Regions from separate parts of the Mesorhizobium sp. M0045 genome, predicted to be linked through region 1. Evidence: riboswitches for the same ligand, from Rfam matches in the RefSeq annotation. Region 1 holds a riboswitch; the other holds the start of a gene.
What was found. A riboswitch is a leader RNA that binds a small molecule or an ion and turns the genes downstream of it on or off. The one in region 1 is predicted to bind thiamine pyrophosphate.
Positions count from the first base shown of each region.

Region 2: linked by a shared signal. The riboswitch ahead of thiC (phosphomethylpyrimidine synthase ThiC) and the one ahead of thiB (thiamine ABC transporter substrate binding subunit) in region 1 are both predicted to bind thiamine pyrophosphate.

Region 1 is NZ_JAMYUY010000003.1:41,292-52,796, reverse strand. Features, by position in the region: gene NKJ72_RS05135 (amino acid ABC transporter ATP-binding protein) at 1-769, opposite strand, end outside; gene NKJ72_RS05130 (ABC transporter permease subunit) at 766-1,446, opposite strand; gene NKJ72_RS05125 (amino acid ABC transporter substrate-binding protein) at 1,569-2,342, opposite strand; gene NKJ72_RS05120 (RNA polymerase factor sigma-32) at 2,668-3,525, shown strand; gene NKJ72_RS05115 (M48 family metalloprotease) at 3,539-5,008, opposite strand; gene thiQ (thiamine ABC transporter ATP-binding protein) at 5,263-6,054, opposite strand; gene thiP (thiamine/thiamine pyrophosphate ABC transporter permease) at 6,051-7,670, opposite strand; gene thiB (thiamine ABC transporter substrate binding subunit) at 7,911-8,924, opposite strand; TPP riboswitch at 8,968-9,082, opposite strand; gene NKJ72_RS05095 (thiamine diphosphokinase) at 9,223-9,867, shown strand; gene NKJ72_RS05090 (ABC-F family ATP-binding cassette domain-containing protein) at 9,869-11,505, shown strand, end outside.
Region 2 is NZ_JAMYUY010000010.1:211,384-222,888, forward strand. Features, by position in the region: gene NKJ72_RS18095 (DUF6791 domain-containing protein) at 1-277, shown strand, start outside; gene NKJ72_RS18100 (ThiF family adenylyltransferase) at 338-1,081, shown strand; gene NKJ72_RS18105 (ubiquitination-like system serine protease family protein) at 1,081-1,479, shown strand; partial or broken gene NKJ72_RS18110 (IS256 family transposase) at 1,865-3,065, opposite strand; gene NKJ72_RS18115 (hypothetical protein) at 3,486-3,905, opposite strand; gene NKJ72_RS18120 (hypothetical protein) at 4,109-4,282, shown strand; gene NKJ72_RS18125 (hydroxymethylpyrimidine/phosphomethylpyrimidine kinase) at 4,304-5,065, opposite strand; gene NKJ72_RS18130 (thiamine phosphate synthase) at 5,056-5,661, opposite strand; gene NKJ72_RS18135 (thiazole synthase) at 5,658-6,431, opposite strand; gene thiS (sulfur carrier protein ThiS) at 6,433-6,630, opposite strand; partial or broken gene thiO (glycine oxidase ThiO) at 6,599-7,599, opposite strand; gene thiC (phosphomethylpyrimidine synthase ThiC) at 7,596-9,431, opposite strand; TPP riboswitch at 9,535-9,651, opposite strand; gene NKJ72_RS18155 (ATP-grasp domain-containing protein) at 9,875-11,176, opposite strand.

The DNA.
Region 1 (11,505 bases):
TCTTGCCGCCGCCTTCCCGTTCCGCCTCCTGCTTCAGCGTGGCGATGAACCGCTTGGTCCGCTGGCGCTCGGGGTTGCTGAACAGTACCGCGGCCGGCCCTTGTTCGACGATGTTGCCGGCATCGAGGAACACCACTTCCCGCGCGATCTTCGAGGCGAGCCGCAGATCATGCGTCGCCATCACCATTGTCGTGCCCTCGCTGGCGAGCTTGCCGAGCACGTCGACCACCTCCTGCGCCAGTTCCGGATCGAGCGCCGAGGTCGGCTCGTCGCAGAGCAGGACTTTCGGCGAAGGCGCCAGCGCCCGGGCAATCGCTACGCGCTGCTGCTGGCCGCCTGACAGCGTCGCCGGCCAGGCATCGGCCTTGTGCGCCATGCCGACCTTTTCGAGCAGGGCCAGCGCCCGTCCGCGCGCTCTTTCCTTGGGCCATTTCAGCACCGTCACCAGCCCCTCCATGATGTTCTCGATCGCAGTGCGATGCGGAAACAGTTGGAAATTCTGGAACACCATGCCGGTCTGCAGCCGCAGTCGCTGGATATCCCTGGTCGAGACCCTGCCGCCGGGGCGGAACTCGAGTGCATCGTCGCCGATCCGCACCGTGCCTGAAGTCGGCAGCTCGAGCAGGTTTATGCAGCGCAAAAGCGTGCTCTTCCCGCCGCCTGAGGGCCCGACAAGCGCCGTGACGCTGCCTTCCTCGATGGTGACGGTCACGCCCTTCAGCACCAAATTGTCGCCGAAACGCTTTTCGATGTTGGTGAGGCCGATCATGCGCGCGCCTCCAGGAAGCCGCCATAACGGTTGAGCCGCGTTTCCAGCCGCGCCTGCAAGGCCGACAGCACGGAGCTCATGACCAGATAGAGAGCCGCTGCCTCGACATAGAGGATCAGCGGCTCATAGGTGGTGGCGACGATGCGCTGCGCCGCCTGGAACATCTCCGGCACGGTGATAGCGGCGGCGAGCGAAGTGTCCTTGACCAGCGAGATGAAGGTGTTGGACAGCGGCGGCACGGCGACGCGCCCCGCCTGTGGAAGAATGGTGCGCCGCATTGCCTGGGCCCAGGTCATGCCGATCGAATAGGCCGCTTCCCACTGGCCCTTGGGCACCGAACCGATGACTGCGCGGATGATTTCCGACGAATATGCGCCGATGTTCAAGGTAAAGCCGATCAGTGCTGCCGGAAAGGCGTCGAGCAGGATGCCGACCGATGGCAGGCCGTAGAAGATCAGGAACAGTTGCACGAGAAGCGGCGTGCCGCGGAATATCCAGACGTAGAAGCGGACCACGGCGACCAGCGGTTTGGGACCGAACAGCCGGACAAGCGCCACAACCAGGCCTAGGACAAGACCGAATGCAAACGACAGCAGCGTCAACGGCACGGTGAAGATCAGTGCGGCCCACAGCAGCGTAGGCAGGGATTCCAGCATCAGTTGCAGCCAGTGCGGCACGAAGGCTCCTCCTTGCCAGATTGCCGTCGCTCACATCACGCGAAAGCGGCGGGCCGTCAAAAGACAGCTCGCCGCGGTATGAACGACGCGGGCCGGCGTTCGGCCCACACGAGAAAGCCGTTTTACTTCGAAACGTCCTGGCCGAAATAGGTGTCGGCGATTTTCTTGTAGGTGCCGTCGGCCTTGATGTCGGCCAGCGCCTTATTGATGGCGGCCACCAGTTCCGGATCGCCCTTGCGCACGATGACGCCGGAATAGTCGGCGTTTTCCTCCTGCGCAGCAATCTTCACATTGGCGTCGGGCTTGTGCTTCTTGAAGTCGAGGAAGGACAGACTGTCATTGATGGTGGCGTCGGCGCGGCCGGTAAGAAGAAGCTGGATCGACTGGTCGAAGCCGTCGGTGCCGACGAGTTCGGCGCCGTTGGTTTCAGCCAGCTTGCCGAAGTTCGAAGTCAGCGACTGCGCCGCCTTCTTGCCCTTGAGATCGGCGAAGCTCTTGATATCGGTGTTGTCGCCACGCACGATCAGCACCGCCTTGGAGGCGATGTAGGGATCAGAAAAGTCATATTTGGCCTTGCGCGCCTCGGTGATGCCGACCTCGTTGATGACGGCATCGTAGCGGTTGGCGTCGAGACCGGCGATCAGCCCGTCCCATTTGCCTTCGAGGAACTGGGCTTTGACGCCGAGGCGCTCGGCGATGGCCCGCGCGATCTCGACGTCGAAGCCGACGAGCGCGCCGGAAGCATCATGATAGGTGAAGGGCGCATAGGTTCCTTCCGTGCCGACCTTGAAGACGCCGGACTGCTTGATCTGGTCGAGATTGGCGCCGGCATGACCGGCAGCGATGGCCAGAACCTGCAGCGTTCCGGCGATGATGAGCGATTTGAGCCATTTCATTTTTCTGTGATCCCGTCCTTGGCCGATGTCCGGCGTCATTGCGAGTGCCGGAAAATGACAGATGCGCGATGCCGGAATAAGAAACTAAATTTCAAAAATCTCGCGCCCTTGAAATCCAATTCTCAACCAGCAGTTCCCGGGGCCATCCGGCTGAGTCAAGGCCGGTGGCGAATCGCCTGGAACAGCGCAATCGACATGACAGTCCGGGGGAACATTCCCCCGCATGGCACGTTCTTCGCTGTTGTAGGGCGCGGCGCCGCCATTTCAACCATCGGCGCCAACTCACGATTCGATCGCACCGCAACGCCTGAAGCAGGAGCGCGGCATGATGGAAGACAGTGCAGGACGGACCATGGTTCGCGCGGCGATGAAAGCCCCTTATCTGGAACGTGACGAAGAGCATCTCCTGGCGCTGCGCTGGAAGGAAAACAATGACCAGCACGCGCTGCACCGCATCACCGTCGCGCATATGCGGCTGGTCATTTCCATGGCGTCGCGGTTTCGCCACTACGGCCTTCCGCTGGGCGACCTGATCCAGGAAGGCCATGTCGGGCTGCTGGAGGCCGCGGCCCGTTTCGAGCCCGAGCGAGAGGTGCGGTTCTCGACCTATGCGACATGGTGGATCCGCGCCTCGATGCAGGACTATATCCTGCGCAACTGGTCGATCGTGCGCGGCGGCACCAGCTCCGCGCAAAAGGCGCTGTTCTTCAACCTGCGGCGTCTGCGCGCCCGCCTGGCAAACGGCGCCGAGCAGACGTCGAATGCCACGCTCTACCGCGAAGTGTCGGCGGCTCTCGGGGTATCGGAGGCCGATGTGGCGATGATGGATTCCCGCCTTTCGGCGCCGGACAGCTCGCTCAACACGCCGCTTGCCGACGATGCGGGCGCAACCGAGCGGGTGGAGTTCCTGGTTTCGGATGACCCGCTGCCCGATGAGGTGGTCGGCGACACGATCGACGTCGAACGCCGCTCGGTGTGGCTGAAGACGGCGCTCGGCGCTCTCAATGCGCGAGAACTCAGGATTATCGAGGAACGCCGGCTGAGCGACGAGGGCGCGACGCTCGAAGCGCTTGGCGAAACGCTCGGCATCTCCAAGGAACGTGTCCGGCAGATCGAGGCGCGCGCCATGGAAAAGCTCAAGGCGGCGCTGGTAAAGCAGAATCCGGAATTTCTCGCGGCCTGAATCGCGTCGGCTGCTATTTGTCGGTGACGATCTTAACCTTGTCGCCGGCCGAAACCGCAGCACCCGGCGAGAGCGCGTTGAGCACCCTGAACAAATCCAGCTTGCGGTCGACGCCGACCATCTGTGCGGCCAGGGAGCCCATTGTCTGGCCGGGCCGCACCGTGACGATGCGGATACGCAGTGGCTTCAGTGCTGCCTTCTCGGCAGCACTCAGGATGCGGAATGAGCCGCTGACCGAGCGCGCGACCGTGCCCAGCGAGGTGCTGGCAGACGGTGCAGCAGTCAGCAAGCGGTAGACCTGGCCGCCGGCGCGGATCACCGCAATATCGAATTGCCAGCCATCGGCGCCGGCATGCGCGGTTGCCGCTTCGTTGCCGTTGATCGTTTCCTGGCGCACGCTGCTGTCGTCGAGCCCGGCAACCCAGCCGCTGCGGATGTAGTCGGTCAGCGAGCGGTCCTTGTCGATCGAAACGCCGTCGAAGCGGATTGCCATGTCGCCCGGGCCTGTGGCCGTCACCGCCGCCGCCGAATTGTCGATGATGAAGCCGTTGGGCACCGAGAACGACACGCCGAGGCCAGGATGCAGGAAGGTTTCGCCGCGCACATAGCCTTCCTCCGGCGTGTCGCCGTAGAGCAGCCCGTCTATGCCGGCAAGGAATGAATCGCGGTCGCGCGACCCGACACCGGGCGCGCCGAACTGGCGGGCGTGGCGCTGCGCGAGATCGATACGCTGCGGCGTGTTGGGGTGCGTCGCCAGGAAGTCGAGGCTGGCGTCGGTGGCGCCGCTGATCGAGCGGAAATCGGTATAGGCCGACATCGACTGCAGGAAGCGGCCGGCGGCGTAGGGGTCGAAACCGGCTTCGCCGATCGACTTGATGCCGATGGCATCGGCCTCCAGCTCCTGATTGCGCGAGAACTGGGCCAGCCTCAGCTTGCCGCGGATCAGCGCCGCCTTGGCCGTCGGGTTGTCGCCGAGCACGTCCGAAACGACCTTGGTCGCCAACCCCTCTTCGGCTTCCAGCTGCTGGCGCTGCAGACCATGATTGGCCGTAACGTGGCCCATCTCATGCGCAATGACGGCGGCAAGCTCGGCCGAATCGTTGGCCAGCGCCAGCAGGCCGCGGGTGATGTAGAGATAGCCGCCCGGCAGCGCGAAGGCATTGACGTTGGGCGAGTTGAGGATGGTGATGCGGTAGGTCTGGGTCGGGTTGGCCGACACCACGGTCAGTCTGCCGACGACCTTGGCCACCATGCGCTCGAGCTTGGGGTCGGAATACTCGCCGCCATAGGTGGCGAGGATGCGCGGGTGCTGCGCCTTCGCCAGTTCGGCGAGCCTGCTGTTAGCGGCGACATTGTCGACCGTAATCGGCTTGTCGGAGGGCTGGAAGCCCGATTCCTGCACGTCGGGAGGCGTGAACATCTGGCAGCTTGCCAGCGCCACGGCAAGACCGGCCAGCGCCAGAAAGCGCGCCAGCGGTTTCACCCTCCGATTGTCGATGCCGGTCGGCAGGTCGGCTTCCTTTCAAGTCCTGGGACGTGACCGCGAAAATCGGGCGCGATTTCCGGAAAGCATCACGCGCAAAATCAAGTTCTACGGCGTCCTTCGTGCGTCCGACAGATACGAGGCAGCAAGGGCAAATCACGGTCTAAGCCGGACCAGTTCCTGGCGGACCTAGCCACACTACCTCGACCATGGCAAGCAAGCGCCGCTTCGCCTTCCGCCGGTTTGACCATAAATTATGTCCGCTTCCGGGCAACATCTCGTGATCCAGCCGCAAACGGACCCGAGCCGATATAGCGTCGGAATGCCTCCGGTCCAGCCCCAACGAAAAAATCGGCGGCGGTGCCGGTCGCGGCAACCGTGCCACCGTCCAGGAAAACCATGTTTTGGCCGATACGGCGCGCATCGTCCGGCTGGTGCGTGACGAATAGCACCGTCATGCGCTGCTCCGAATGGACGTCGGCCACCAGGTCGAGCATGTCGTCGCGCAGTGCCGGTCCGAGCGAAGCGAACGGCTCGTCGAGCAACAGCACCGGCCGGTCGCGCACTAAAACCCGGGCGAGCGCGACGCGCTGCCGCTCGCCGCCGGAGAGTTCGCGCGGCAGTCGGCTTTCCTTGCCGGCAAGGCCGACGCGCTTCAGCGCTGCGGCGATTGCGGCGCGGTCAGCCTCGCCCAGCCTGAGCGAAGGCGAGCGGCCGAGCCCGACATTCTGCTCGAGGGACAGATGGGCAAACAGGTTGTTTTCCTGGAACACCATCGATACCGGCCGCGCTGATGGCGGCGCAGTGCTGACGTCGGCGCCGCCGATGAGCACGCGGCCTGACCGTGGCGCCTCGAAACCGGCCACCAGATTAAGCAGTGTCGACTTTCCCGAACCGCTCGGCCCCATGATGGCGGTGATTTCCGATGCCGGGAAATCGACATCGAACATAAGCGGCGTTTCACCATAGCTGAACGAGACATTATCGAGCCGCACGGCCGCGCCTTTTTCCACCGAAATGGAGCGTTCCGGGCCGATCGGCATCATGATTTCTCCCTCCTTCCCATCCAGTCCGCGGTCAGCACCAGCGCCAGGCAGACAAGGCCGAGCAGCAGCGCCAGCCCGGCCGCATCCTCGGTGCGGTAACTGCCCATGCGGGCCAGCAGCAGGTAGGGCAAGGTTTGCACGGAATCGCTGCCGAACAGCGCAATGACGCCAAGATCGCCGAGCGACAGCGCCATGGCGAAAGCGAAGCCGGTGGCGAGCGGCCGCCGCAGCGACGGCCAGTCGATCAGCCGCAACCGGTTCCAGCCCGAGATGCCAAGCTGTGCGCAAAGCCGTTCGTGGCGTTCGCTCGCTGCGTCATAGGCAGGGCGGATGGCGCGGATGGCGAACGGCATCGCCATCACCGCATTGACCGCAACGACCATGACAGGGGCGATCGCAAAGACATCGCTGACAGTGCGCAGGAGGAGGAACCAGCCGGCGCCGATGACGATGGGCGGCACCACCAGGACGAACCCCGCACCGGTGTCGGCCAGATGTTCGAGCAGCGTCCGTCGGCCTGTCCGCCGGGTGAGCGCCAGCGCCCGGCGTGCCATGACCAGCGACAGCGACAGCGCCAGGGAGAGCAGCGCCGATAAGACGGACAGCACGGCACTGGTCGCCGTCGCTTGCCGCACCGCGCTCTCGCCGGCCAGGCGGCCGAGATCGGCGCCAAGCCCGGCCGCCAGCGTGGCCGCCATCGGCCCGGCGACAAATAGCAGTGCCAGCCCGATCACCAGCGCGTTCAGGACGGTCTCGGCCGCACCGGCTGAAAAATACCGGCGCGGCGCCACCGGCAGATTGGCGTCGCCGGTCATATTGGCGCCAAGCCGCGTCAAGGCCAGCACGACCACGAAGGTTAGGGCAATCTGCAGCAGGGTCAGCGTCACAGCCCGCGCCGGGTCGAAGTCGAAACGCAGCGCCTGGTAGATGGCAACCTCCAGCGTCGTCGCGCTGGGTCCGCCGCCGAGCGTAAGCACGATGGTGAAGGAGGTGATGCACAGCATGAAAACGAGCCCGGCAACGCCCGGCAAGGCCGCACGCAGCGGCGGCCATTCGATCAGCCGGAAGGCCGGCGCAGCACCCATGCCAAGCTGGCTCGCCAGCCGCCATTGGTCGGCCGGCACGGTCTGCAACGCCTCCAGGAACAGCCGCGTCGCCAGCGGCAGGTTGAAGAAGACATGGGCGACGAGTATGCCCGACAGGCCATAGATGCCGGGCCAGCTCTGGCCGCCTAGCGCGCCCAGCGTGCCGGCAAAATAGCCGGCGCGGCCATAGAGCGCCAAGACACCGAGTGCAGCAACAATGGCCGGCAGCGCCAGTGGCACGGCGAAAAGCTGCAGGATAAAGCCTCGCCCGAAAAACTGTGGATGCCGCGACAGGGCACGCGCGGCGAACAGCGCTGGCGCGACGGAGAGCAGGGTCGACAGCAGAGCCTGCCAGAGCGTGAAACGGACGATACGCAAGAGATACGAATCGAAGGCGGAGGCGACACCGGACGGGTCGCGTGTGGCTTCGATGATCAGCCCTGCAAATGCTCCGCCGAGCAGAAGTGCTATTGCCGCAAGCGCGAGGATGCCGGCGGTGATGCGGGAGTCAGATGATGGTGCGCGTTGCACGCTAGACCACCAGATTCGAGATTCTTAGTGAGGATTGCGTTCCTTCGCGCCCCCCTCTGTCCTGCCGGACATCTCCCCCACAAGGGGTGAGATTGGCAGTTTCAGCGCTCTGCTCATTCCAGCAACATCGGCGACTGGCGAAAGCCGCCGTGCCGTCCGATCTCCCCCCTTGTGGGGGAGATGTCCGGCAGGACAGAGGGGGGCGCCGTAGAGCGATCATCTTCGATCAATCGGCCAAAGCTACTTGCTCATCACCGCAAGCCACTCATCGACCCAGCCCTTGCGGTGGGCCGCGACTTCCTCCGGGCTGAACAGCAAGGTCTTGGTCGGTTTGACCAGCTTGTCGAACGCCGGATTGAGCGGCTTGTCGGTCTTGCCGGCCGGGAACATCCAGTTGGTTTCGGGAATGACATCCTGGAATTTCGGTCCGGTCATGAAGGCGATGAACTTTTCCGCCAGGGGGTTCTTCGCGCCCTTGGTGGTGATCCCCGCAACTTCGATCTGCAGGTATTCGCCTTCCTCGAAGGACGCCGCCTGGTAGCGCTCGGTGTTTTCGGCGACCATGTGGTAGGCCGGCGACGTGGTATACGACAGCACCATCGGCGCCTCGCCCTTGGTGAACAGGCCGTAAGCCTCGCTCCAGCCTGGCGTCACCGTCAGCACCTTTGCTTTGAGCTTGGCCCAGGCTTCGGGCGCCTTGTCGCCATAGACCGACTTGACCCACAACAGCAGGCCAAGACCCGGCGTCGAGGTGCGCGGGTCCTGGATGACGATCTTCTCTCCGGCATCGCCCTCGACCAGTTCCCTGAGGCTCTTCGGCGGGTTCTTCAGTTTTTCGGTATTGTAGACGACGGCGAAATAGCCATAGTCGAACGGCACGAAAATATCGTCGCGCCAGCCGCCCGGCACGCTGACATCCGATATGGCGCCATGCGGCGAAAACAGGCCGGTTGCCTTGGCGTCCGCCGTCAAATTGGTATCGAGGCCAAGCACGATATCGGCCTTGGTGGCGGCCCCTTCCAGCTTCACACGGTTGAGCAGCGCCACGCCGTCAGCGACCGAGACGAATTCGATGACGCAACTGCACTCGGCCTCGAAGGCCTTCTTCACCGCCGGTCCCGGACCCCAATCGGCGGTGAAGCTTTCATAGGTATAGACGGTCAGTCTATCCTGTGCCGATGCCTGCCCTGGCAGGGCGAGCGCGGATGCCGCAAGCAGGACAATCGGGACAAGAGAGTGGAAAAAACTGCGCATCGGCGCCTCCTTCGTTCGCGTTGAAAGGAATTGAGGCGTCGGGCTGTCCGAAACGTCTAATCCCTCCGCCGGTACAAACCGGATCAGGTTCAGCGGGTTGGCAGTCTTGCCTCTCAGCCGGTCCGCGAAGATCGCGTCCGGCACCCCGTTAGAGCGTTTCGACACATAGGCCCGGCCGAAGTGCTGCGCAAGCGGAAGTTTGCCGGGCATCCAAAGCCCAGCCTTCCGTTTCGTCTGCCGTTTCATCTTCCGTTTCATTCTTCCGTTTCTGGGGCAGGGCTGGTAAGGGCCACGAGATATGAGCAAATTCACCATCCTGCTTGGCGGCGATCTCATCCGCACGCCGCTGCTCGACCGCCAGGTCGAAGGCTCGCGCGTCATCGCTGCCGATGCCGGCATCGGCCATGCCCGTATGCTGGGCCTGAGGCCGGAACTCTGGGTCGGCGATTTCGATTCCGTGCCTGCCGAGTTGCCGGAGGATCTGGCCGCCGTACCACGGCAGGTGTTTCCCGCCGAAAAGGACAAGACCGACGGTGAACTCGCTATCGCTGCCGCGCTCGAACGCGGTGCGACCAGCCTTGTGCTCGCAGGCGCTTTCGGCGGCAAACGCACCGACCACATCTTCCTGCATATGGCGCTGAGCGTCCGGCTGGCGGAAGGCGGGACGGAAGTGCTTTTGACCAGCGGCGCACAGGAAGGCATTCCCTTGCTGCCCGGAAAGGCTGGCTTCGACTATGCCGACGGCACGCTGTTTTCGGTGCTCGGCTTCTCCGATCTCGCCGGCCTGAGCGTCACCGGTGCCAAATGGCCGCTCGACCACGTCGAGGTTGCGTTCGGCTCGTCGCTGACCATTTCCAACGAGGTCAGGGGCCGGTTGGAAATCGCGCTGGCCAGCGGCCGCGCGCTGCTGCTCGCGCATCCTTTTCCCTTACCTGAAAGCTGACATGGCACCGCCGCTTCTCAATCTCGACGGGATAAAGCTGACCTTTGGCGGCACGCCGCTGCTCGACGGTGCCGCCCTGACGGCCTCAGTTGGCGACAAGATCGCCCTGGTCGGCCGCAACGGTTCGGGCAAGTCGACGCTGCTCAAGATCGCCGCCGGGCTGATCGAGCCGCAGGACGGCGAAGTCTTCCGCCAGCCTTCGGCAACCGTGCGCTACTTGCCGCAAATGCCCGACATGGACGGTTTTGCGACCGTCCGCGCCTATGTCGAGGCGGGGCTCGGGCCCGCCGACGATCCCTATCGCGCCACCTATCTGATGGAGCATCTCGGCCTGACCGGCGAAGAACGGCCGAACGACCTCTCCGGCGGCGAGGCGAGGCGTGCGGCACTCGCCCGCGTCATGGCGCCGGAGCCCGACATTCTCCTCCTCGATGAGCCGACAAACCATCTTGACCTGTCGGTCATCGAATGGCTGGAGGAGGAGCTTGCCCGCACCTCCTCGGCACTGGTCGTCATCTCGCATGACCGCCGTTTTCTCGAGCGCGTGTCACGCGCCACAATCTGGCTCGACCGCGGCCAGACCCGCCGTCTCGACAAGGGCTTTGGCTATTTCGAGGAATGGCGCGACACGGTGCTGGAGGAGGAAGAGCGCGAGCAGCACAAGCTCGGTCGCCAGATCGTGCGCGAGGAGCACTGGCTGCGCTATGGCGTGACAGCGCGGCGCAAGCGCAACATGCGCCGACTCGGTGAGTTGCAGACCATGCGCCAGCGCTTTCGCGGTCATCGCGGCGCCGAGGGTGCGGCGACGATGACAGCCAGCGACGCCGCCGAATCCGGCAAGCTGGTGATTGAAGCCAAGAACATCGAGAAGAGCTTTGGCGATCTGACCGTGGTCAAGGGATTTTCGACCCGCATCCAGCGCGGCGATCGCGTTGGCTTGGTCGGGCCGAACGGCGCTGGCAAGACGACACTGTTGAAGATGCTGACCGGCGAATTGAAGCCGGACGCAGGCACGGTGCGGCTCGGCACCAATCTGGAGATCGCCACGCTCGACCAGAAGCGCGAGGCCGTCGATCCACAGGAGACACTGGCGCAGTATCTCACCGACGGGCGCGGCGAGAACCTCGTCATCAATGGCGAACAGCGCCACGTCGTCTCTTACATGAAAGACTTCCTGTTCAAGCCGGAACAGGCGCGCACGCCGGTGCGCGAGCTTTCGGGCGGCGAGCGGGCACGGCTGATTCTCGCCCGCGTTTTGGCACGGCCGGCAAACCTGCTTGTGCTCGACGAGCCGACCAACGACCTCGACATGGAGACGCTGGAGCTGCTGCAGGAATTGGTCGCCGGCTTTGCCGGCACGGTGATCCTGGTCAGCCACGATCGCGATTTCCTCGACCGCACCGTGACGAGCATCATCGCGCCGGACGGCGACGGCCGCTGGATCGAATATGCCGGCGGCTATTCCGACATGCTGGCGCAGCGCGGCGGCACCAGGCTGGACGACCGCAAGGCGCGGCCGAAGGCAGAGACCAGCGAGGCGACGGCTGCAAGCAGGAGCGACGCGGCCGCTCCCAAGGGCCCGGCCAGGAAACTGTCGTTCAAGCAGAAATTCGCGCTGGAAACCTTACCCAAGAAGAT
Region 2 (11,505 bases), on a different contig from region 1:
GACGGACCACACCATGTGGTTCGCCGGCGAGATGCCTTGCCATCGCGATGGCACGCCAATGACAAATATCATCCATAATAGTCAGGAAGCGACTGTGGGGTCGGACATCAAGGTCCACCATTATTTCTCGTCGAAGCCAGAAGGCACCGGCCAGTATGCCAACATTTACGACAAGGTTGTCACCTATGAGTCTCACCTCGGTGCTGCTGCGCGGTCTCACGACAAGACCGCCAACGCGCCTGTCTCGCGCGCAGATCGAAGCGGGCCGCGTCCATGACCGTCTGCTCAAGCGCGGCGCCCAGCCGAAGGGGCTCAGGGCCATCGTCGAGGCGTCACGTTGGCCAGTGCGGAGGACGATAGTCCCTTCGCGATTCCCGATTCTGCGTCAGTCCGCTACGGAATCCTCGCCGCCAACTGCAAACTCAGGGGCAGCATCGCGATCATCGGCCTCGGCGGAACCGGTGCCTATCTGCTCGACCTCGCCGCCAAGACCCGTGTTGCCGAGATCCACATCTACGATGACGACCAGCTTCTCAACCACAATCTTTTCCGTTCGCCTGGTGCTCCCGAACTGGTGCTAGCGAAGAATTTCCCCCGCAAGGTAGATTATTACGCTGCGCTCTACGCGCGCATGCACAAGGGCGTGAAGCCGCACACCACTCGAGTGACGGCTGACAACATTGACGAATTTTCAGCCTATGACTTCGTATTTGTCTGCGTTGATAAGGGATCGTCGCGGCGCGTGATTGCCGAAGGGCTGGTTCGCCTGGGCATTGCATTCGTCGACACTGGCATAGGTATAGGGCTGGACGACAACACGCTCGACGGTTGCGCAAGGGCAACGTTTATTGCCCCTGGCATGCCGTGGGCGGAAGTGGCTACCCATCTGTCGTTCGGTGACGACGACGAAGAGGCCGATGTGTACGGAACCGAAATCCAGATCGCCGAACTCAATTCTTTGAACGCGATTATGGCGGTCATGCGCTGGAAACGCTGGCTGACCTTCTATCGTGATGAGCGCAACGAAAGGAACGCGACATACATGATCGAGGGCAACAATATCACAAACCGGGTGACATGATGGCTCGGGTGGATTGTCTTACAACGGTCTTCGTCGAAGACATTCCGGAACAACTGGAAGACGGTGTCCTTTACGTGTCGCGCGAATGCCACGTCGCGCTGCATAATTGCGCGTGTGGGTGCGGCGAGGAGGTTTCAACACCGCTCGTTCCGACTGAATATGACCTCATTATGGAAGACGAGGGAGCCTCGATATGGCCGTCGATCGGCAATCACGACTTCCCTTGTGGCTCGCACTACATCATTAAAAGCGGCCGCATCCAATGGGCCGGCAAGATGCGCATGGTTCAAGCGCCTGTGGATCAAGTTCATTGGCTAATCAACGTTTGCCATGGGGTCGGCCGCAATTTGCGGTCGGGCTGGCGCCGACACGGCTGTCCTCCGATTGGCTCCAAGTAGGTCTAGGAAGCCGGTAGTCGTTGATGTTGCAAATCTGAATGAAGGGCAGGTTTCCGGGAAACGGTTACCTGGCGGCGTTGTCCAAATGAGGCGCGAAGCCCGATCTTTCATCCAGGAGCACCCGGACAACGCCGAAACTCGCTCGTCAGGGCCGGAGATCGCTTCGTTTTCTGTGAAGTCGGTCGATTAGGGATTCATTTTGGTCGGTACCCATCCAATTCTGAATGAATCGAATTTGGCGGTCTGACCGGCCGAACAGATAGGTGTCTGCTGACCCAACGATGTGTTCGTTTATTGGCCTAATGCCAAACCCAGAGATCGTGTCCCGCGGCGTGGTGTAGGTGGCGGCATTAGTCGCCGTGCTCTCCGGCATGGGCCGGGCTGATCAGCGCGCCACGGCTGGCAGGCTGATCAGGGGATCATCGCTCATCTGGCTGATCGTTTCCAGAGTCATATTATCTGGCCCGCTGCACTGCCCATTCATCGTTCTGTTCGAGCAGGATTGCGCCGACGAGGCGCACGACCGCATCGTCGTTCGGGAAGATTCCGACGACCTCGGTGCGCCGCTTGATCTCGCCGTTGAGACGTTCGATCGGATTCGTCGAGTGGAGCTTGGCGCGATGTTCCTTGGGGAAGGTCATGTAGGCCAGCACGTCGGGCTCGGCGTCGTCCATGATTGTCGCCAGCTTCGGCACCTTCGGCCGGATCTGGTCGGCGACGGCGCGCCATTGTACGGACGCGGCCTCGGGCGTTTCCTGGGCGAAAGCGGTGGCGATGAAGGCTGAGACGACCCTGCGGCCGCTCTTGCCGGCATGGGCCAGCACGTTCCTCATGAAGTGGACGCGGCACCTCTGCCATGTCGCGCACAGCACCTTGGTGACGGCCGCCTTGAGGCCTTCGTGAGCATCGGAGACGACGAGCTTGACGCCGCGCAGGCCGCGACGTGTCAGCTTGCGCAGGAACTCTGTCCAGATCGGCTCGGCCTCCGAGGTGCCAATCTCCATGCCCAGTACCTCGCGCCGGCCGTCCGCGTTGACGCCGACGGCGATGATAACGGCGACCGAGACGATCCGCCCACCGCGGCGGACCTTCAGGTAAGTGGCGTCGATCCACAGGTATGGCCAATCGCCCTCGATCGGCCGCTCGAGGAAGGCCTTCACCTTCCCGTCGATCTCCTCGCACAGCCGCGAGACCTGGCTCTTGGATATGCCGCTCATACCCATGGCCTTGACCAGGTCGTCAACCGACCGGGTCGAGATGCCTTGCACATAAGCTTCCTGGATAACGGCGGTTAGCGCCTTCTCGGCCATGCGGCGCGGTTCGAGGAAACCTGGGAAGTAGCTTCCCTTCCTGAGCTTCGGGATGCGCAGCTCGACCGTGCCGGCCCGCGTCTCCCAGTCCCGGTCGCGGTAGCCATTGCGCTGGGCGAGCCGCAGCGGGTTCTTCTCGCCATAGCGGGCGCCGGTGGCCGCGCCCACCTCCATTTCCATCAGTCGCTCGGCGGCAAAGCCGATCATCTCCCGCAGCAGATCGGCATCCGGGGTCTTCTCCACGAGCGTGCGCAGGTTCATCATGTCGTCGGTCATCGGTGGTCCTTCCGAAATGGGTTGGCGTCAACAACCAAACCCTACCGGAAAGCGCCGATGACCACCCACACGCCGCTCGCTCGCTACAGCGCTACTAACGGCGCGCTCGTGAGCGGCTTCGCTACCGCCGAGCTACACCACCTGATGGGACACGACCAACCCAGACGCTGCCGCGCGCGGGATCATGTCTGTACCGCAATGCGGGCAAGAGCCCCCGAAACCCGCTTGCGGGCGGAATCTTCGCCCATCGACCAATGCGTTACGCATGGCACCTTTCCCGGCAATGCAGATATGTGGCAGAATTTATGGCCGGGAGCGGGAGCGAAGATATATGCGAGGGTAAAACCTTGGCATGCTTATCGTTGGGCGCGATCACTGAGAATGGCCTTTTCAAACCAATCAGGAACCTGTTGCTGCCACCTACGGCATTGCCGGGACGTCGCGCCAGAACGCGTTAATCGCGTCTGAGAACGTCTGGAACTGGTCATCGCTCACCTTGAGGTGCGTGTGGTTCAGCAGTTTCTCTGACCACGGCGGCCGAGTGCCTTTGAGCGGATCGTCTAGATACTCGGAGCAGGTTTTCTTCAGGTCATCCAGCGATTTTCCGGCGCCGTGCTTGTAGACGTTGACCACCAACCGGCACGCATCGAGCGTCTTGAAGCAGTCCGTGCTTCGGACTTTCCAGCCGAAACTTTCCAGGAGGTTTGCAATCTTGGCGAAATCCGCTGACCAGACCTTCGCAGCTGCCGTATCCCCTCGATGCCAATGTCGTAATTCGCGGACCAGCCAGTCCCGCAGCTGTTTGTCCCACTCGTGGAACATCCCTGCGGTGACACTCAACCGGGTTTGGTCGCGTATGCCGCTCAGGAGCTGGTAGAACTCAACGCCGGCGTCGCGAGCAGCCTCGTAGAAATCCCCGGAATCGTCTCAAACCGGCCTTTGCTTTGCTCCAGCACTGCGGGGCCAGATCCGGCGGCCCCCGCCGCGCTGAAATGCCTCGCTCCTGCGGCCTCACACTCGCCAGGAGGCACAAGTGCATCCCCATGCCTGACTGGCAGTGCGCTTCGCCGCAGGAAGAGTCCCGTTACTTTCCCGGCCTGGCAGGGCAGCTTGTCTCGGCGCCGCTGAATTCCGATCTGCAAAGCGGCCTCATCCCGTCACGCCCTGTGAAAAAAGGGCAGGAGGGCTACGGCTTCCATTTCAGCGTCAGCCGCTGAACGCTTGAGCCGGCTCTACGGCTATTCGGCTGGGGTTTTCCGAAGCTTTTCTAACACAAAGAGCTTGCCCTGGCGCACGGCGTACTCGATTGATTGCGCCTTCGCCAGATGTGCCGCAATCGAGCTGGCCAGCATGCAGCCCGTCCCGCGCATCGATGCGGCAAGGCGCGGCGTGTCAAAGCGGACTGGTTCGTGATCGGGGCGCAACAGAATATCGGTTGATTGCGGTCCCGATGCATGGCCGCCCTTGATCAGCAGAGCCCGCGCGCCGGCTGCCAGCAATTCTTGGCCTTGCCACACTACGCCGTCCTCATCCACTGCCCGCTCCGAGCCAACAAGGAGTGCCAGCTCGAAGAGATTGGGGGTGACCAGACGGCAAAATGGCATCAGATCGCATTTCAGGGCGGCGATGGCGCCGGCTTCCAGGAGCGCCCGGCCTGACGTCGACGCCAGCACCGGGTCGAGCACTGCCGGCACCTGCGGATTTTCGCGCAGCACTCCGGCAACCGCAATGACGATCTCCACCGTGGCGAGCATCCCGATCTTGATGGCCGCCACTTTGTTGGCCTGCAACCCCGCACGCATCTGACCGGCCACCAGACCGGGTTGCATAGAGTGGATTTCCATGACCGCATGGTGCGTCTGCACCGTTAGCGCGGTGACAGCAAGGCAGGTGCGCACGCCAATGGAAGAGATCGTCTCGATATCGCGTGCAATTCCAGCCCCACCGCTGGAGTCCGATCCCCCGACCACGAGCACATGCGGTTCTCGCCCTAGCGCCATGGCTTTGTCTTTTCGATCCATTCTCGCGTGCGCGCTTCGGGATCGGCATTCAAGGTGATGTCGGTGACCACCGCGGCGCTGTCCGCACCAGCCTCGAAGACACCGTCGAGCCGGTCGGGGTTGAGGCCGCCGATGGAGACCAATGGGATCGGCGCGACCCGGCGCTTCCACTCGCTGATCCGCTCGAGCCCTTGCGGCGCCCATTTCATCTGCTTCAGGACGGTGGGATAGATGGGGCCGAGCGCGATATAGTCGGGCTCGGCAGCGATGGCCGTTTCCAGTTCGAGATGATCGTGCGTGGAAAGCCCGAGCTTCAATCCGGCGTACTTAATCGCCAGCAGGTCGGCCGCAGCCAAATCCTCCTGGCCGAGATGGACGAAGTCGCAGCCTTCCTCGATTGCCGTGCGCCAATAGTCGTTGACGATCAGTTGGCAACCATGGACCGCGCAGACGCCGTTCGCGCGGCGGATTTCCGTCCGCAGCGTGGCCTCGTCCCTATCCTTGATGCGCAACTGAACCATCTTAACGCCAAACGGCACCAGCCGTTCGATCCAGGCGGCGCTGTCGAGGATCAGGTAGAAGGGATCGAGCTTCATGAAAATACTGCCCTGCCGATGGTCGGTGTCGATGATATGGCGACGTCGCGCGGTTCGAGCATTCCGGAGCTGAAAGCTTCACGACCGGCCTCGACCGCCTTGCCGAACGCGCGCGCCATGCCGACCGGATCGGCCGCCCTGGCGACCGCCGTGTTCAGGAGCACGGCGTCAAAGCCGAGTTCCATGACAGTCGCCGCGTGTGACGGCCGCCCGAGCCCTGCATCCACAATCAGAGGTACCTCAGGGAAATGTCCGCGCATTGAGCGCAGGGCCGGAATGTTGACCGGCCCGAGGGCGGAACCGATCGGTGCACACCAGGGCATCAAGACCTTGCAGCCCGCCGCAAGGAGCCGCTCGGCGACGACGAGGTCGTCGGTGGTATAGGGGAATACATCAAAGCCGTCCTCGCACAGGATGCGGGCGGCTTCGACCAGGCCGAAAACATCCGGCTGCAGCGTGTCATGGTTGCCGATCACTTCGAGCTTGATCCAGTTGGTACCGAAAACTTCGCGCGCCATCTTCGCAGTCGTGACAGCTTCCTTGACGGAGTGGCAGCCAGCAGTGTTGGGCAGGATTCTGACGCCGAGCGATCGGATCAACGACCAGAATTTTTCGCCGGCCCTGCCGCCTGCCATCTCACGGCGCAACGAGACGGTCACCACCGCCGTGCCCGATGCCCTGACCGCATCGGCAAGGATGGCCGGCGAAGGATACTGAGCCGTGCCGAGAAGCAGTCGGGAGGGAAGCATCGTTCCAAGAAGGTCGAACATGCTAGCCGCCCTGCATGGGCGAGAGGATTTCAATCCGGTCGCCGTCGTTCAACTGGAATTCCGCCCGGTTGGCTTTGTGCACGAGGTCGTTGTTGACGGCGGTCGCGAGCCAATCGCCCTCATAGTCAAGCGCGGCAAGCAGCTCGGCCAGCGTGGTGGCGGCAACCTCATGCGCTTCGCCGTTGACCATCAGTTTCATGAGCAAGCTCCTTGGTTCTGTCTTGACTGAAAACCAGGTCGGCAGCCTGGCGCGCCATGGCGGGAGCCAGGAGAAAACCGTGACGATAGAGCCCGTTGATCGCGATGATTTCACCGTTCGTTTCGACGCGCGGCAAATTGTCGGGAAAGGCTGGGCGGACGCCGACACCGGTTTCAACGATCTCGGCCTCGCCAAAGGCCGGGTGGAGGGCATAGGCGGTACCCAGCAGCTCCATCATGGAGCGCGCCGTGACTGGTCCGGCGGACTGGCTTTCAATCATCGTCGCACCAACCATGAAACGGTGGTCGGTGCGCGGCACGGCATAGAGTGGAAAGCGCGGATGCAGCAGCCTGACGGGGCGCGACAGCGAGGCATCAGGGGTGCGCAGGATGAGCATTTCGCCGCGAACGCCGCGCAACCTGTCATCGGCGGCGGCCATTCCCGTGCAATCGATCCGACGATCGAAACCAAAAACATGCTGGGCGTCGACGCCGAAGTGGAATTCGACACCCATGGCCGCGAGCTTGTCATGAAGCGCTGCCATCGCCTGGCGCGGATCGAGATGGCCCTCATCGGGAAAGAGCAATCCGCGGCGGAAGCGGCCGGCGAGGTCGGGTTCCAGGAGCGCAATTTCATCTTCCTCGACGCGCCGATAGCCCGTCGTGCGGCTGACGAACCGGTCGAGCTCGCCCGCATCGCGCGGCGCGGCCACGACCAGCGTTCCCCGTCGTGCTACCAGCCGGGCGTTGCGGCGTCCCACCAGTCGGCGGCGTCGCATCCGAGATCCAGCACCGACTGCTCGGCGCTTTCACGCTCGCACCATGGCGCCAACATGCCACCGGCGAACCACGACGCATTGCCCCCAAGGGCAGGCCTTGTCTCGGCAACGGTAACCGCCGCGCCGCGTGCGGCGAACTCGAAGGCGGCGGTGAGGCCGGCGACGCCGGCCCCTTTGACCAAGACCTTCATGATGACTCACGTGGCTGAGGTATGAGCGGTGCGCCGGTCTCGCCCGCAGGCATGTAGAGATCGCCGCCCTCGCGGTATTTCGCCGCCATGGCCGCCAGGCCCTCCTTCTGCGCTTCGGCGCGGATGTCGTGGGAAATTCGCATCGAGCAGAATTTCGGTCCGCACATCGAGCAGAAATGCGCCAGCTTGTGCGCTTCCTTGGGCAAAGTCTGGTCGTGGAAGGACCGCGCCGTTTCCGGATCGAGCGACAGGTTGAACTGGTCCTCCCAGCGGAACTCGAAGCGCGCGCGGGAAAGCGCATCATCCCTGACTTTCGCTGCCGGATGGCCCTTTGCCAGGTCGGCGGCGTGGGCGGCGATCTTGTAGGTGATCACGCCAATCTTGACGTCGTTGCGATCGGGAAGGCCGAGATGCTCCTTGGGCGTGACGTAGCAGAGCATGGCGGTGCCGAACCAGCCGATCATGGCAGCACCAATGCCTGAGGTGATGTGGTCATAGCCAGGCGCGATGTCGGTCGTCAATGGCCCCAGCGTATAGAACGGCGCCTCGCCGCAGACGGCCAACTGCTTGTCCATGTTCTGCTTGATCTTATGCATCGGCACATGGCCGGGGCCTTCGATCATCACCTGGCAATCCTTTGCCCAGGCGATCTGCGTCAACTCGCCGAGCGTTTCCAGCTCGGCGAATTGCGCTGCGTCGTTGGCATCGGCGATTGAGCCTGGACGAAGGCCGTCGCCGAGCGAGAAGGAGGCGTCGTAGGCTCTGGCGATGTCGCAGATTTCGGCGAAATGCTCGTAAAGGAAGCTCTCCCGGTGGTGATGCAGGCACCATTTGGCCATGATCGAGCCGCCGCGCGAGACGATACCCGTGACCCGGTCAACGGTCAGCGGGATATAATGCAGCCGCACGCCGGCGTGGATGGTGAAATAGTCGACGCCCTGTTCGGCCTGCTCGATCAGCGTGTCCCGGTACACCTCCCAGGTCAGGTCCTCGGCGAGGCCACCGACCTTTTCGAGCGCCTGGTAAAGCGGCACGGTACCGATCGGCACCGGTGAATTGCGCACGATCCAGTCGCGGATGTTGTGGATGTTGCGGCCGGTCGACAGGTCCATCACCGTATCGGCGCCCCAGCGGATCGCCCAGACCATTTTTTCGACCTCTTCAGCCATCGACGATGTGACAGCGGAGTTACCGATATTGGCGTTGATCTTGACCAGGAAATTGCGCCCGATGATCATCGGTTCACTCTCTGGGTGGTTGATGTTGGCGGGAATGATTGCCCGCCCGCGCGCCACCTCTTCGCGGACGAATTCGGGCGTGACGAAATCGGGCAGCATCGCGCCGAAAGCCTCGCCGTCGCGCTCAAGCTTGCCGTGCAGGATCTCGCGACCAAGGTTCTCGCGGATGGCGACGAACTCCATTTCGGGTGTGATGATGCCGGCGCGTGCATAGGCAAGCTGCGTCACCGCCTTGCCTGCTTTGGCTCTGAGCGGTCGGTGGCGGATGGGAAATTCTGGCGTCAGGCGTTCGCCCGTCGCGAATCCGTTGTCCTCCGGCCGGACGTGGCGGCCGTCACAGTCCTCGACATCGCCGCGCGCCAAGATCCATTCGTGGCGAAGCCGGGCCAGGCCTTTTTGGATGCTGGTTTCGACAGCCGGATCGGTATAGGAGCCCGACGGGTCGTAGACGGTGACGGGCGGTTCGCCGGCTGTCGGATGGACGGAGATTTCGCGCATCGGCACCCTGATCTGCGGGTGGATGGCACCGGGCTTGTGGATCTTACGCGAAGCAGGCAGCGGTCCCGTTGAGACGGCTGGGGTGAGGGCATTCATCTTGAGGCTCCTTTGCTCATGCATTGGAGACCCAGTTCTGTGCCGGAAGGATGAAAAGACGCTTCTGTCGACCTGCCGAAACAGGACCTCGGGCGTGAACTCCCGCAGAGCGCTTGCACCGTCCCTACGCCAGTATGAACTGGATCAGGTTCAACGGGTCACTGCGCCGCGAAAGCCAGCAGTATCTCAGCCCCTTGCCGGGACTCCCCTGGTGAATGCCTCAAGTTGAACGGGCCGGCGTTGTCTTGTCAAGCGCATGTTCGTCCTGCGGCGGCGGTGGGCGGCAATCAAATTGGGCCCAAATTGGGCCGACGGCCTCGCCATGGGTCGCGGAGAAGTTCCGCGGAAGACAAGGCAGGTGTGGCCAAAGCTGCATTTGCCTCGTCAAACTTGATGTGACATTGACGTAGACGGAACTGCTGCGTTTCAAGGATCTTAAGCCGTCAATGCCTGATCGGAGAACTGGTGGGCCGCCCGAACGCCCCACAAACATCGTGCTCTCGATGACCTCTTATTGTCGCCGGAAAAGGGGTGATCGACCAATCGATCAAGTCGACCGCTCGCTGAAGGGCGCCCTCGGTTTCAGCACGGCTGGGCGAAGTGGCAATGACATGTCCAATCCAGTCTCGGAAATCCCCCTTCCTGACGATCGGTGTCTTGGGTTCAACATTCAATTTGACCTCGGCCACACCTGATATAGCAGCTGCCTGAGTGTCGCCACCAATCCAGTCGAGGGTGCCATCTTGATCAGGAAGCAGGAATCGCGCGGCCGCAGTACGCGAATGCTTTTTGCGCAGATCCCATTCCTCGCCAATGACAAGCTTGATGTGCTCGGTGACGAGGTCGACACCGTAAGCTAACTGGACCAGTTGAGGGTCGGGCGCGCCACTAAGACGCGGATTGACTTCAATGACAACTGGACCGCGTTTCGTGCACCGGAGTTCAATGTTAGTTGGCCCCCAGCCAAGGCCGAGAGCCCGCAAACAGCTCAGCGAAACATCGGCGATGCGCTCACGCTCCTGATCGGTTAGCAGGGCCGGATACGTCACCTCACGTATGACGAAATGGGGGAGGGGACCAAAGTCATTGGCGCAAATCGCAACGACCTCATTCCCCATAACATTAATGCTATAGAACGGGCCCTGTGCGAATTCTTCGACGAGTATTTTCGGTGTAGACCGCCATATGTGCTTTCCGCCCAATAGATAGGTCGTATGTTCGGCTACGTCTTCGAGGCTGCGGCACAATCGGACACCCATGCTGCCGCTGCCTACTGCCGGCTTAAGAATCACGGGCAGGCCGATCTCTGCAGCCGAGCTTTCTACCTCCGCCGCATTCGTTGCCAACCGATAAGCCGGTATTGGAACGCCGGCCTGCGCGAGGAGTTGGCGTTGCTTGAATTTGTCGCAGCTTCGTTCAATCGATTCAGGGTTCGGTCCCGGTAGATCGAAATGCCGGCAAAGCTTGCCAACTGTCGCATAGATCGATTCATGGTCCCCGGCAAAGCCAGTGATGCCAGCAATGTCGTGGGTAGCACGCAGCCGCGAACTTTCGCGGACCAACGCTTCGAGATTGCCAGTGTTGACACGGATTGCCTCAACGTTTTCCGCCGAAAGATAGTCGTACCGAGGTGGATCAGCCGTCAGAGTAATTGGATGAAGACCAAGACACTGAGCCGCTTGGACGTATAGCTGACCAGTACCCCTATGGCCTTCGACCAATATGAGCGCTCTTCTTCTTACCATTGCTGTTAATCCCCATGTTGCGTGCTGGCGGCGGTCCGAGGGTACCGGCGTCACTTTTGTGGCCGTGCCGGACCTCAGACTCGCGGTGCCGTACCATTGTCAACGACTGACGGTTGTAAAAATCTTGTAAATTGATTTGAAGGATCTGTTGCAGCGTTTTTGATTAGGGCGGCGTCGGAGGCTTGCTCCGTTCAAACCAGGTTAGCTGGGGTTGGTGTGTGATCCCGTGGGCCTGGGGGGGGGGGGGGCGGCCGGCGGGGGGGGGGGGTGTAAGAGAGAGGGAAGGAGCACCCCAATTGCCTCCCCGGGCCACAGGGGGGGGGGGGCGC